Regions from separate parts of the Micromonospora sp. NPDC049004 genome, predicted to be linked through region 1. Evidence: riboswitches for the same ligand, from Rfam matches in the RefSeq annotation. Region 1 holds a riboswitch; the other holds the start of a gene.
What was found. Region 1 has a riboswitch for thiamine pyrophosphate ahead of thiE (thiamine phosphate synthase). Riboswitches for the same ligand answer to the same signal wherever they lie in the genome.
Positions count from the first base shown of each region.

Region 2: linked by a shared signal. The riboswitch ahead of AB0B97_RS30130 (ECF transporter S component) and the one ahead of thiE (thiamine phosphate synthase) in region 1 are both predicted to bind thiamine pyrophosphate.

Region 1 is NZ_JBEZFG010000005.1:162,091-168,529, reverse strand. It holds gene AB0B97_RS16940 (ThuA domain-containing protein) at 1-4,834, opposite strand, end outside; TPP riboswitch at 5,284-5,393, shown strand; gene thiE (thiamine phosphate synthase) at 5,388-6,011, shown strand; gene thiO (glycine oxidase ThiO) at 6,008-6,439, shown strand, end outside.
Region 2 is NZ_JBEZFG010000013.1:108,880-115,318, reverse strand. It holds gene AB0B97_RS30135 (alpha/beta fold hydrolase) at 48-878, opposite strand; TPP riboswitch at 986-1,090, shown strand; gene AB0B97_RS30130 (ECF transporter S component) at 1,168-1,755, shown strand; gene AB0B97_RS30125 (ABC transporter ATP-binding protein) at 1,894-3,309, shown strand; gene AB0B97_RS30120 (energy-coupling factor transporter transmembrane component T) at 3,380-4,180, shown strand; gene AB0B97_RS30115 (MTH1187 family thiamine-binding protein) at 4,951-5,247, shown strand; gene gndA (NADP-dependent phosphogluconate dehydrogenase) at 5,393-6,439, shown strand, end outside.

The DNA of each region.
Region 1 (6,439 bases):
ACGTCGCAGTGGTGACCGGCGCGGTGGCGTCGATCTTGACCGAGACGGTCTTCGTCGACTCCACGTTGCCCGCCTGGTCCGTCGAGCGGAACCGCAGCTCGTGCTCGCCGTCCCCGCTGACCGTCACCGGAGCGGTGTAGTCGGTCCAGGTGGTGGCCCCGTCCAGCTGGTACGCCGTACCGGCCAGTCCGCTGCCGCCGGCCTCGTCGGCGGCGGTCAGGGTGACCGTCACCGGCCCGGTGTACCACCCCTCGGTGGGGGTGCCGGACACCGCCGCCGTCGTCACCGGAGCGGTCTCGTCGGTGACCACCTCGGTGCTGAGCCGGAAGTAGTCGAACGAGGCCGTCTTCGACGCCGTCTGGTTGGCGCCGAGGGTGAACAGACCGACCTTCGGGGTGGCCCCGACCGCGCTGCTGGTCAACGTCTCCAGCGTGGTCCAGGTCGTCCCGTCGGCCGAGTACGACGCCGTGAAGGTGTCGCCGCTGCGGGCCAGCCGCAGGTGCCACACCGCCGAGGTGAGGCTGGTCGCCTCCGGCTGCGGGTTCTGGACGACGCCGCCGATCTCGCTGCGGAACTCGATCCGCCGCGTGACCGTCTGGCCGGCCTGGTTGTCCGCGATGAAGTCGAACTTCACGTAGTTGTCGTCGTCCGCCTGCACGAGCAGACCCGCCTGCTGGTACTGCTCGTTCAGCAGGCTGCCGTCGACCTTCGTCTCCAGGGTCCAGTCGCCCGAGGGCGCGGTCTGGAGGATGAAGTTCTTCGGCCCGGTGTTGTCGGTGCCGTAGATGTCACCGTTCGGCACGTCGATCCGCAACGCGCCACCGGTGACCCGGTAACCGTTCGGGTCCTCCCGCTGGATCGCGTCCCACCGGCACTTGTCCAGCGTGTCGCCGGTGAACTCGTCCGACGGGTCGACCGGGCCGGCCGGGGCGTCCGGCGTGACCACGAACGAGTCGAACGCGGCGTCCACGACAGGTGCCTCGGTGCCTCCGTTGAGCGCGAAGACCCCGATCCGCGGGTTGGTGATGCCGGCGAGCGCGGCCGAGCGGCCGACCGGGGTGAACGTCTGCCCGTCGCCCGAGACCGCGGCGGTCAGGTTCGTCCCGTCGCTGGTGATCCGCAGGTACACGGTGTCACCCGCCGGCGCGTTGGTGGCGTCCGCAGCGTCGTTGCGCGGCGTCGCGGCAGTCTCTCGGATGAACTCCACCCGACGGCTGCCGTTGTAGAGCAGGTCCACCTTGGCGTAGTTGTCGTCGTCGCCGTACACCAGCAGACCGGCCTGCTGGTAGTTGGCCGTCACCGGAAGCGTGACCTTGGTGGTCATCTCCCAGGCTCCGGTCGGCGCCGCCTGGAGCACCAGGTTGGTGGCGTCGTTGCGGGCGCCGTACAGGTCACCCACCGAGGTGGGCAGCTTCAGCGCCCCACCGCCGAGGGAGTAGAGCTGGTTCTCCCGGACCACGCTGGTCCACCGGCCCTTGTCCAGGGTGTTGCCGTTGAAGTCGTCCGAACGCGCCCCGAAGCAGGACGTGTCCGGAGCGTTCACCCGCACCGGCACCGTGGCGTACGACTTGGCGCCCTTGCTGTCGGTCACCGTGAGGGTGGCCGTGAAGGCTCCGACGCTCGTGTACGTGTGGCTGGCGTCCAGGGTGGACGCCGTGCCGCCGTCACCGAAGTCCCAGGCGTACGTCAGCGGGGTGTCGCCCTCGGCGTCGGTGGCCGTGCCGTCGAACGCGACGGTGACCGGCACGGTGCCGCTGGTCGGGGTCGCGGTGGCGGTGACCACCGGCGGCCCGTTCTCGGTGACGCCGCGGCCGACGAAGTCCATCCAGTTGACGTTGAACAGCGAGCCCGTCCCGCCGTTCGGATCGCGGGCCACGAAGTACAGCGAGCCGCTCGCGGCACCGGTGACCGGCGCGCTCACGTCCGTGTACGTCTGCCACGCCCCGGTCGACGGGACCGTGGCCGTGGCCACGACCGGTCCGTCCACCGCGCCCGCGTGGACCTCGATCCGACCGCCAGCGGCGGCCGAGGCGGCCCGGAACCGGATCTCGGTGATGTTCGTCAGGTCCGCCGGGACGACCGACCACCAGTCGCCGTCCTCGATGAACGCGATGCTCTGGCCGCCACCGGCGGTGTCGGCTCCGGCCTCCCGCTGCACGCCGGCGTCTCCGCCGCCGGTGCTGCCCGGCACCCGGCCGGTGGCCGTGAAGTACTCGGCCTGCTTCTGCTTGGGCTGCAGGATCTCGATGTCCCGGCCGGTGAGCGCGCCCGCACCGCCGGCGCCACCATCGTCGGTGTAGGTGGCCTCGAAGACCGCGAAGACGTTCGCCTCGGCGCCGTGCCCGGAGGCGAGCGACGTCTGGACCGTGCCGGTGCAGCCGGTGTGCTGCTCCAGCGGGTGGGCGTGCTCGTCGTGACCGAGCAGCACCTGGAGGTTCACCCGGGCGCAGTCGATCTGCCCGTCCTCCGGGTCGGTCACCTTGACCGTGTAGCGGACCTGGTCACCCCAGTTGAAGAAGCCACCGTCCGGCGGGAACTCGATGCTCACCGTCGGCGCGGTGTTGCCCACGGTGACCGGAACGTTTGCCACCGCGGTACGGCCCTTCGGGTTCGTCACGGTGAGCTGGGCGGTGTAGTTGCCCGCCGTCGCGTACGTGTGCGTCGGGTTGGCCTCGGTGGAGGTCTGCCCGTCGCCGAAGGTCCAGGCGTAGGTGAGATCGCCGCCGTCCGGGTCCCGGGAGCCGGCGCTGGAGAAGGTGACGGTCAACGGCGCCGGCCCCGAGGTGGGGTTGGCGGACGCCGCGGCGATCGGTGCGCGGTCACCGGCGGTGTAGTCGATCCGGTAGATGCCGGAGTCGTCGTTGTTGCCGCCGAAGCCCGTACCCCACTCGATCAGGTAGAGCGCGCCGTCCGGGCCGAACTCGAAGTCCATCGGCCGGATCATCTTCATGCCGGTGAGCAGCTGGTTGATGTCCACCAACGACTTGCCGTCGGCGGTCATCTGCATCGTGTACATCTTGTTCTGGTTCCACTCGCCGAGCAGCGCCTTGCCGTCGTAGTAGGCCGGCCACTTGCGGGGGGAGTTGAGGTTGGCGTCGTACCGGTAGGCCGGGCCGCCCATCGGGGCGCCACCGCCACCGATCTCCGGGTACCGCGCGTCACCGGCGTAGCCGTAGTCGACGGTGGCCGGAACGACAGGCGGGAGGTTGGTCAGGCCCGTGTTGTTGGGCGAGTTGTTCACCGGCGCGGCGCAGTCGAACTTCGGCCCGCTCGGGCCGGACGGGAACGTGTAGTCGTTGTACGCCTCGTTCGTCCCGGTGCAGTACGGCCAGCCGTAGTTGCCGGGGGTCACGACGTTCCACTCGACCAGACCGCGGGGGCCCCGGTCCGGGTTGTTCGCGTTGGCGTCCGGTCCGTAGTCCCCGACGTACAGCGTGTCGGTCTTCGGGTCGGTGCCGATCCGGAACGGGTTGCGGAAGCCCATCGCGTAGATCTCGGGACGGGTCTTCGCGGTGCCCGGCGCGAAGAGGTTGCCGGTCGGAACGGTGTACGTCCCGTCGTCCTCGGGGTGGATCCGGATCACCTTGCCGCGCAGGTCGTTCGTGTTGGCGGAGGTGCGCTGCGAGTCGTAGTCCTGACGGCCCGGCCGCTCGTCGAGCGGGGCGTAGGCGTTCGACTCGAACGGGTTGGTGTTGTCACCGGTGGCCAGGTAGAGGTTGCCGGCGCTGTCGAACGTCATGCTGCCGCCCGCGTGGCAGCAGGTGTTGCGCTGGGTGTCGACCCGCAGCACCTGCTTCTCGCTCGCCGGGTCGATGGTGTCGCCGGTCACCGTGAACCGGGACAGCAGGTTGCGCGTGACGCCGTCGTTCGGGGCGTAGTAGAGATACACCCACTTGTTGGTGGCGAAGTCCGGGTCGAGCCGGATGCCGATGAGGCCGTCCTCGTTGCCGGTGAAGACGTCCAGGTCGACGGCGGTGACGGTGCTGCCGGTGTCGGGCTTGATGATCTGCACCCGGCCGTCGCGCTCGATGTAGAAGACCCGCCCGTCGGGCGCGATGTCCAGCTCCATCGGATTACTGGTGTTGCTGTCCAGGGTGATCTTCTCGAAGCTGGAGGTCTTCGATGCGCCGCAGTCGGCGTCGATCACGCCGGCCGCCGTCTGGATGCCGCCGAGCAGGTGCTTGAGGAACTCGGGCTCGGCGTACGACTCGCGGGTGTGCCCGCCGCCGGTGTACCAGGAGCGGCCACCGTCGAAGTCCTGGCACCACGCCGTCGGGTGGTCGGCGCCCATCGCGCCGGCGCCCGGGGTGTAGCTCTTCTCGTCCAGGCTGGCCAGCACGTGCACGTCCGGCCGCGGGTTGGTCTGGAAGTTGTACCACTCGTCGAACCGGGACCAGCGGTCCGGCAGGTCGGCGGTGGACGGGTGGGCGTGGTCCTCCACCTTGACGGTGGCCTGCTGGTTCTGCGGGTGGTTGGCGAAGTACGCGCCGACCAGGTCGCCGTACCAGGCCCAGCTGTACTCGGTGTCGGAGGCGGCGTGGACACCGGCGTAACCGCCGCCGGCCCGCACGTAGCGCTCGAAGGCCGCCTGCTGGTCGGCGTCGAGGACGTCACCAGTGGTGGAGAGCCAGATCACGGCCTTGTACTTGGCGAGGTTGGCGTCGTTGAACGCGGCGCCGTCCTCGGTCGTGTCCACAGTGAACCCGTTGGCCGCGCCGAGCTGCTGGATCGCGGCGATGCCGGTGGGGATGGAGTCGTGCCGGAAGGCGGCGGTCTTGGAGAAGACCAGGACGGAATAGGGGTCGGCCGCTGCGGCCTTCGGTGCCTTCGGCACCGCCTGGGAGAGCGGAGCCGCGACCGGCACGTCTCGCGCGGGGATCTGCGCTGCGGCCGGAGCCGCCTGCGCCGGCGACCCGAGCAGGGTCGTCGAGGCTAGCGCGAGGGACAGCAGGGTAGCGGTGAGTGGTAAACGGGCACGACGAGAACGGGACACGCCGCCTCCAATGTCGCGGTGGACAGGAATCGCGGGGGCCGGCTGCCGAAGACCGTCCCGGATGGAGCCGGTGGGGACGCCGTGCCAGGGCGTCCACGCCGGCATTTTGTCGAATCGCTGAACAAATTAATTCTGGTGTATCGATGTCGGGCAAGATGCCGGCTGGTAACGGTTCTGCAACGGCGGGCGACATTCCGAACAGGACCGGAGAAAGTACCCCATCGATGGAGTGGTGTCCGGCCGGCGGCCAGTCCCTTGGCAGACCGGCGGAACTGTCGTACGGTGACACGCAAGTAACCCACGGGAGCCCGGTGTACCGGGCTGAGAGGGGGGCTGACAGCCCCCGACCGTTGAACCTGATCCGGGTAATGCCGGCGCAGGGAGGAGCGTTGCCGTGCCGTCCCTTGGACGACTGCATCTCGTCACCGACACCCGACCCGGGCGCGACCCACTCACCGTGGTCCGGGCCGCCCTCGCGGCGGCCCGCGCCGACCTCGTCGTACAGGTCCGGGTGGAGGACTCCGCCACCGACCGCGAGGCGTACGACCTGGCGGGCCGGGTGCTGGCGCTCTGCGCGCCGTACGGGGCGACCTGCCTGGTCAACGACCGGCTGCACGTGGCGCTCGCGGTGGGCGCCGCCGGTGGGCACGTCGGGGCCGACGACCTGCCGGTCGCCGCCGCCCGGCACGTGCTCGGCCCGACCGGCGTGCTCGGGGCCACCGCCCGCGAGCCCCGGACCGCGATCGAGGCGGTCGTCGCCGGCGCCAACTACCTGGGCGTCGGCCCGTGCCACACCACCAGCACGAAGACCGGTCTGCCGGATCCCATCGGGCCCTCGGGCGTCCGCGACGTCGCCGACGCCGTCGACGTGCCGGTCATCGCGATCGGCGGGGTGACCGCCGACCGGGTGCCCGCGTTGCGGGCCGCCGGGGCGTACGGGGTGGCGGTGGTCGGTGCGCTCTCCGGCGCCGCCGACCCCGCGCGGGCGACCGTCGACCTGCTGCGGGCGCTGGCGTGACGCGCACCGATCTGGCGGTGGTCGGTGCGGGCCCGATCGGACTGGCCATCGCGTGGCGCTGCGCCGTCCGGGGATTGCGCGTCGAGGTGCACGACCCCGCCTCCGGGTCGGGGGCGTCGGCAGTCGCCGCCGGCATGCTCTCCCCGGTCGCCGAGGCGTACTTCGGTGAGCGGCAGCTGACCGAGCTGCTGGTGGCGTCCGCCGCCCGCTGGCCCGGGTTCGCCGCCGAGCTGACCGAGGCGAGCGGCACCGAGATCGGCTACCGGACCGAGGGCACCCTGATGGTCGGGCTGACCGGCGACGACCTGGCCGAGGCACGCCGGCTCTGGGCGTACCAACAGGGGTTGGGTCTGCCGGTGACGCCGCTGCGCCCGAGCGAGCTGCGCGACAGCGAACCGGCGCTGGCCCCGCGGGTGCGCGGCGGCGCG
Region 2 (6,439 bases), on a different contig from region 1:
TCTCCCCCTGCCGCCGGCCCGCCCGGCGCCCGTCGGCCCGGCACGGCTCAGGCCGTCCCGGCGATCCGGGCCAGGACCGCCTCCGCCAACGCGGCGGGTGCGGCGTCCGGAATCCAGTGGCTCACCCCGGGCAGCGGTACGAAACGGTAGTCGCCGGTGACGTTGGCGGCGCACGCCTCGGCGGCGGGTCGTCCGATGGCGATGTCCCGGTCGCTCCAGACGTACGTGGTGGGTACGGCGACCGGACCGACAGCGGCAAGGTCGGCGCGGGACATGGCTCGGTACCAGTTCAGGGCGGCGGTGAGCGCGCCCGGCGCCCGCATCGGGTCGGCGTAGCGGTCCACCCGGGAGGCGTCGCCCACCCCGCCGAGCATCTTGCGCAGCGCCGTCGCGTGCCACGCGAGCAGCACCTTCTCGGCCTTGCCCGGCTTGCGGAACAGCGCGATGTACGACGAGCGGGCCTTCTGTTCCCGGTCGGTGCTCAGGGCGTGCGCCATGGCCGCCGGGTGCGGCACGGACACCGCGGTCAACGTACGGACCCGTTCGGGGTGCGCGGCGGCCACCGCCCAGGCCACGATCGCGCCCCAGTCGTGGCCGACCAGGTGGACGGCGTCCACACCGAGCGCGTCGAGCACCGCCACCACGTCGGCGACCAGTTCGGGAATCCGGTACGCGGACACCGCCTCCGGCCGGGCACCCGGCGAGTAGCCCCGCTGGTCCAGCTCGTACGTGCGCAGCCCGGCGGCGTGCAGTGCCGGCACGACCTCGTCCCACTCCCCGCTGTGCTGCGGGAAGCCGTGCAGCAGGAGGACGGGGATGCCGTCGGAGGGGCCGCCGGTGCGTACCTCGAACGTGAGACCTCGCGCGTCGACCTGCATGATCGTCAGCCTACCCAGGCGGCGGGACGCCGGCCCGGCTGCGCGGGCGTCCGGATGCCCTGCTGGGCTGTTACCCCTGGTCGGTGCTAGCGTCAGCGAGACAACTTCACATCCGACAGGGGAGCGCACAGCGCTGAGAGTGCGGGCACGCCCGCAGACCCTCGAACCTGATCTGGGTAATGCCAGCGCAGGGAGTTCGGTCGACCTCCAGCCGCGCCGTGGGTCCGGTGCCACCGGACGCGCGGCGTGCGTCTTCTCCTGGTTCGTTCCACTGAACTGGGAGCACAGCATGGACAACACCACCAGCCGTTGGCGCACCATCGACATCGTGGTCGCCTCGGTGATCGCGGTCGCCTTCGGCGTCATCTTCTGGGCCTGGGGCCTGGTCTGGAGCGCCACCGAGGGTGCGTTCGCCTTCTTCCCGCCGGCACAGACGCTGATCTACGGCGTCTGGCTGCTGCCGGCCGTGGTCGGCGGCCTGGTCATCCGCAAGCCCGGCGCCGCGCTCTACTGCGAGACGGTGGCCGCGGTCGTCTCCGCGCTGCTGGGCAGCCAGTGGGCCGGCACGGTGATCCCCCAGGGCATCGTGCAGGGCATCGGGGCCGAGCTGGCGTTCGCCGCTTTCCGGTACCGGTCGTTCCGGCTGCCGACCGCCGTACTGGCCGGCGCGTTGACCGGTCTCAGCGCGGCGCTGTTCGACTTCTTCGTCTGGAACGTCGACTACGCGCTGGGCGACTACCGCATCCCGTACGCCCTGCTCACCATCGTCAGCGCCACGATCATCGCCGGCGTGGGCGGCTGGTTGCTGACCCGCGCCCTGGCCAACACCGGCGCGCTGGACCGCTTCCCGGTAGGCCGGGACCGCGCCCTCATCTGAGGGCGCAACCGTCCCGGTGATCAAGAGGTTCGCGTCAACGGAAGCCGGAATTCTGCCGCAAACCTCTTGATCACCGGCGGGAAGACGGCCGGGAAGAGCCGGGGAAGACGGCCGGGAGTGGTTGGAAGGGGGTGTCGGGTGGGCGGGGTGCTGCTGCGGGGGTTCGGCTGGCGGCATGCCGGGCGGCGGGCCTGGGCTGTGCGCGGAGTGGATCTGCGGGTCGAGGCCGGGGAGCGGGTGCTGCTGCTCGGGCCCTCGGGGGCCGGCAAGAGCACACTGCTCAGCGCGCTGGCCGGGCTGCTGCCCGACGATTCCGGTGAGCAGGAGGGCACCGTCGAGATCGACGGGCTCGACCCCCGCAAGGCGCGGGAACGGGTCGGCATCGTCTTTCAGGACCCGCAGACCCAGTTGGTGATGGCGCGCAGCGGCGACGACGTCGCGTTCGGGCTGGAGAACCGGGGCGTACCGACGGACGAGATCTGGCCCCGGGTCGACGAGGCGCTGCGGCGGGTCGGTTTCCCGTATCCCCGGGACCGCAGCACTGCCGCGCTCTCCGGCGGCGAGCAGCAACGCCTGGCTCTGGCCGGCGCGTTGGCCCTGCGGCCCGGGCTGCTGCTGCTCGACGAGCCGACCGCCAACCTCGATCCGGACGGAGCCGCGCTGGTCCGGGGCGCGGTGACGGGCGCGTTGGACGCCGACACCACAGTGATCCTGGTCGAACACCGGGTCGCCGAGGCACTGCCACTTGTGAACCGGGTGGTCGTCCTGGAGCCCGGCGGCGGGGTCCGCGCGGACGGGACGCCCGACGCGGTCTTCGCCGCGCACGGCGCCGCCCTCGCCGCCGAGGGCGTCTGGGTGCCCGGTCACTCCATCGCGCCCCGCACGGCCGCCGCCACCCCCGGCGACCTGCTGCTCACCGCCGACCGGCTCGGCCTGCCGCCCCGGCTGGGCCCCACCGACCTGGCGGTACGCGCCGGAGAGGCACTCGCCGTACGCGGGCCCAACGGCGCCGGCAAGTCCACCCTGGCGCTGCTGCTCGGCGGTCTGCTCAAACCGGGCGTCGGCCGCGTCACCGCCTCGGCCGAGTTGGCCGGCGCGGACCACCGCGCTCCCCCGCACCGCTGGCGAGCGCCCGCGCTGGCCCGACGGATCGGGTCGGTCTTTCAGGACCCGGAGCACCAGTTCGTCACGAGCACCGTCTTCGACGAGCTGGCGCTCGGGCCACGCCGGACGGGTCAACCCGAGGCCGCCGTCCGGGAGACCGTGGCGGAACTGCTGGAACGACTGCGGCTGACCCGACTCGCGGCGGCCAACCCGTACACCCTCTCGGGTGGGGAGGCACGGCGGCTGAGCGTGGCGACGGCCCTGGCCACGGCACCCCGCCTGCTGATCTGCGACGAACCGACCTTCGGGCAGGACCGGCGGACCTGGCGGGAGCTGGTCGACCTCTTCGCCGACCTGCGGGACGCCGGCCACGGCGTGGTCACGGTCACCCACGACCTCGATTTCGTCGCCGCGCTCGCCGACCGCACGGTCACCCTGGAGCGACAGTGACCGCCCGGAGCACCAACGTCGGCGGCGCTGCCGGGTCGCGCGGGACCGCGTCCACCCGAGGTGACCTCCGATGATCAGCATCGAGCCGGTCGCCGCGCCCGGCGCCCCGCTGGCCCGGCGGAACCCGGTGGCGAAGGTGGCCGCCGCGCTGGTCTTCTCGTTCGTCCTGCTGGCGACGCTCGACCCGGTGGCGCCGGCGATCGCCATCGCTGTCGAACTTGCCGTCCTGCCGCTGTTCGGCGTCCGCTACCGGGTGCTGGCCCGGCGGGCCCTGCCCCTGCTGCTCAGCGCCACCGGCATCCTGGTCACCCTGGTGCTCTTCGCCGCCGACCAGTCCGGCCGGGTGCTGCTGGAGGCCGGGCCGGTGCTGGTGAGCACCGGCGTGCTGCGCACCGCTCTCGGCCTGGTGCTGCGGATCTTCGCGGTGGCCCTGCCCGGCGTGATCGTCTTCGCCACCACTGACCCGACCGACCTGGCCGACGCGCTGATCCAGAACGCGAAGGCGCCGGCACGGTTCGCCGTCGGGTCGCTTGCCGCGTTCCGGCTGGTGCCGCTGCTCGGTCAGGAATGGCAGATGATCAGCATGGCCCGGCGGGCACGCGGCGTCGACGCCGGACGCAATCCGGTGGCGAAGCTGCGGCTGTTCACGTCCACGGCGTTCGCGCTGCTGGTCGGGGCGATCCGTCGGGGCACCCGGCTGGCCGTCGCCATGGACGCGCGCGGCTTCGACGGCGACACACCCCGTACCGTCGCCCGGCGCCAGCGCTTCGGCCTCGCCGACGCGCTGCTGATCGCCGGGGCGGCCGCGCTGGCCGGAGCGGCCCTGACGACGAGCGTGCTCCTCGGCACCTTCCGTCCCCTGATCGGCTGACGCCAACCCCCGTCACCGCGATCTTGCAGTTACTGTCGTGGATTTACCCCGAATGCATGGGTATGTAGCGACAGAAAGTGCAAGATCGCGGGGGCGGGGGCGGGGGGCGGGTCAGCTGCGTCGGAAGGCGTAGCGGCGCGGCTGCCCGGCTCGCTGGCTCTTGCCGTCGAACGAGCGGGCTCGGCCGGCCTGGGGTGGCCCGGCCTGGGGCGCCCCAGGTCGTCCGGTCACCGACGAGTCGGCCACCGGAGGCACGGCTGGGGCCGCCAAGGCCGGCAGCACCGGTTCCACTGCCGGGGCCGGCAGAGCGGACCTGACCGCCCGGGCCGGCGCGTCGGGACGAGCCGGCAGGTCCGCCCCGGTCGAGCCGGCAGACTCGACCGGCGGGGCCGGGGCTGTGCCGTGGCCGGCCGCCGGGTCGATGCCCAGCGGCGTCGGTGCGGACGTACGGGTCTTTCTCGGATTGCGCCTGGCGGGCATCCGGGCCTCCTTCGGTGCCGACCGTCCCGGCGGTCCCGCGCTCCCGCGGTCGGTCGGATCGGCTGGTGACCGTGGCAACGCGACGGTCGAACGGGAAGGACTGCTCACCGGGGATCGGGCCGAATCAACACCGCCGAACGGTGCAGGAGGACGCGCGACGCCCGGGAGCGCACGGACCGCGATCGCGGGGAGGCGGGCCGGCTCGGGAAGTGGGGCGTCAGTTGCGCATGCCCGAACCCTAACCACCGCCCGACGAGACGCGCACCCGATTTTCCTGGCACGATCGGCGCATGCTGATCGCGTTCTCGATCACCCCGCTCGGTGCCGGCGACTCCGTGGGTGACCTGGTTGCCGAGGCGGTACGGGTGGTCCGCGAATCCGGATTGCCCAACCGGACCGATGCCATGTTCACCACCGTGGAGGGTGAGTGGGACGAGGTGATGGCGGTGGTGAAGCGGGCGGTCGACGTGGTGTCCGCGCAGGCGCCCCGGGTGAGTGTCGTCCTGAAGGCCGACGTCCGGCCCGGGGTCACCGACGCGCTCACCGCGAAGGTGGCGCGTGTGGAGGATCGACTGTCCCAGGGGTGAGCGGGGCCGCCGGTCAGGGTGTGGCCGCGCCGGGCGGACGGGCCGCGACCAGGCAGTGACCCGCCGTGGGACGACCCGCCCACGATCCCGCGCGCCGCGATACGGTCGCAGCAGGATAGTTCGACGGCGAGAGGTGGCGGCACGAATGGCTGAGCAGGCGACGGCGCAGATCGGCGTGACCGGGCTGGCGGTGATGGGCCGGAACCTGGCCCGCAACCTGGCCCGCAACGGCTTTACCGTGGCGGTGCACAACCGGTCACCGGAGCGCACCCGCAGCCTCGTCGCCGAGCACGGTGACGAGGGCACCTTCGTGCCCGGTGAGTCGATGGCCGACTTCGTGGCGTCGCTGGAACGGCCCCGCGCGGTGATCGTGATGGTCAAGGCCGGTGCGCCCACCGACGCCGTGATCGACGAGCTGGTGCCGCTGCTGGAGGAGGGCGACATCATCGTCGACTGCGGCAACGCCCACTTCGCCGACACCCGTCGCCGGGAGGAGTCGCTGCGCGCGCAGGGGCTGCACTTCAGCGGCACCGGCGTCTCCGGTGGTGAGGAGGGCGCGCTGCTCGGGCCGAGCATCATGCCGGGCGGCTCGGAGGAGTCGTACGCCAAGCTCGGGCCGATGTTCGAGAAGATCGCCGCCCACGTCGACGGCGAGCCGTGCTGCACGCACGTCGGGCCGGACGGCGCCGGGCACTTCGTCAAGATGGTGCACAACGGCATCGAGTACGCCGACATGCAGCTCATCGCCGAGGCGTACGACCTGCTCCGGTCGGGCCTGGGCGCGAAGCCGGCGGAGATCGCGGAGATCTTCCGCGACTGGAACGGCGGCGAGCTGGAGTCCTTCCTCATCGAGATCACCGCCGACGTGCTCGCGCACACCGATGCGGCGACCGGCCGCGCGTTCGTCGACGTCGTGCAGGACCGGGCCGAGCAGAAGGGCACCGGCCGGTGGACGGTGCAGAGCGCCCTCGACCTGGGCATCCCGATCACGGGCATCGCCGAGGCGACGTTCGCCCGCTCGCTGTCGGGTCACGTCGACCAGCGCGAGGCCGCCCGGCGGGCGTTCCCGGACGCCGGTGAGGCGTGGCAGGTCGCCGACCGGGACGCGTTCGTCGAGGACGTGCGCCGGGCGCTGCTCGCTTCCAAGATCGTCGCGTACGCGCAGGGCTTCGACCACATCCGGGCCGGCAGC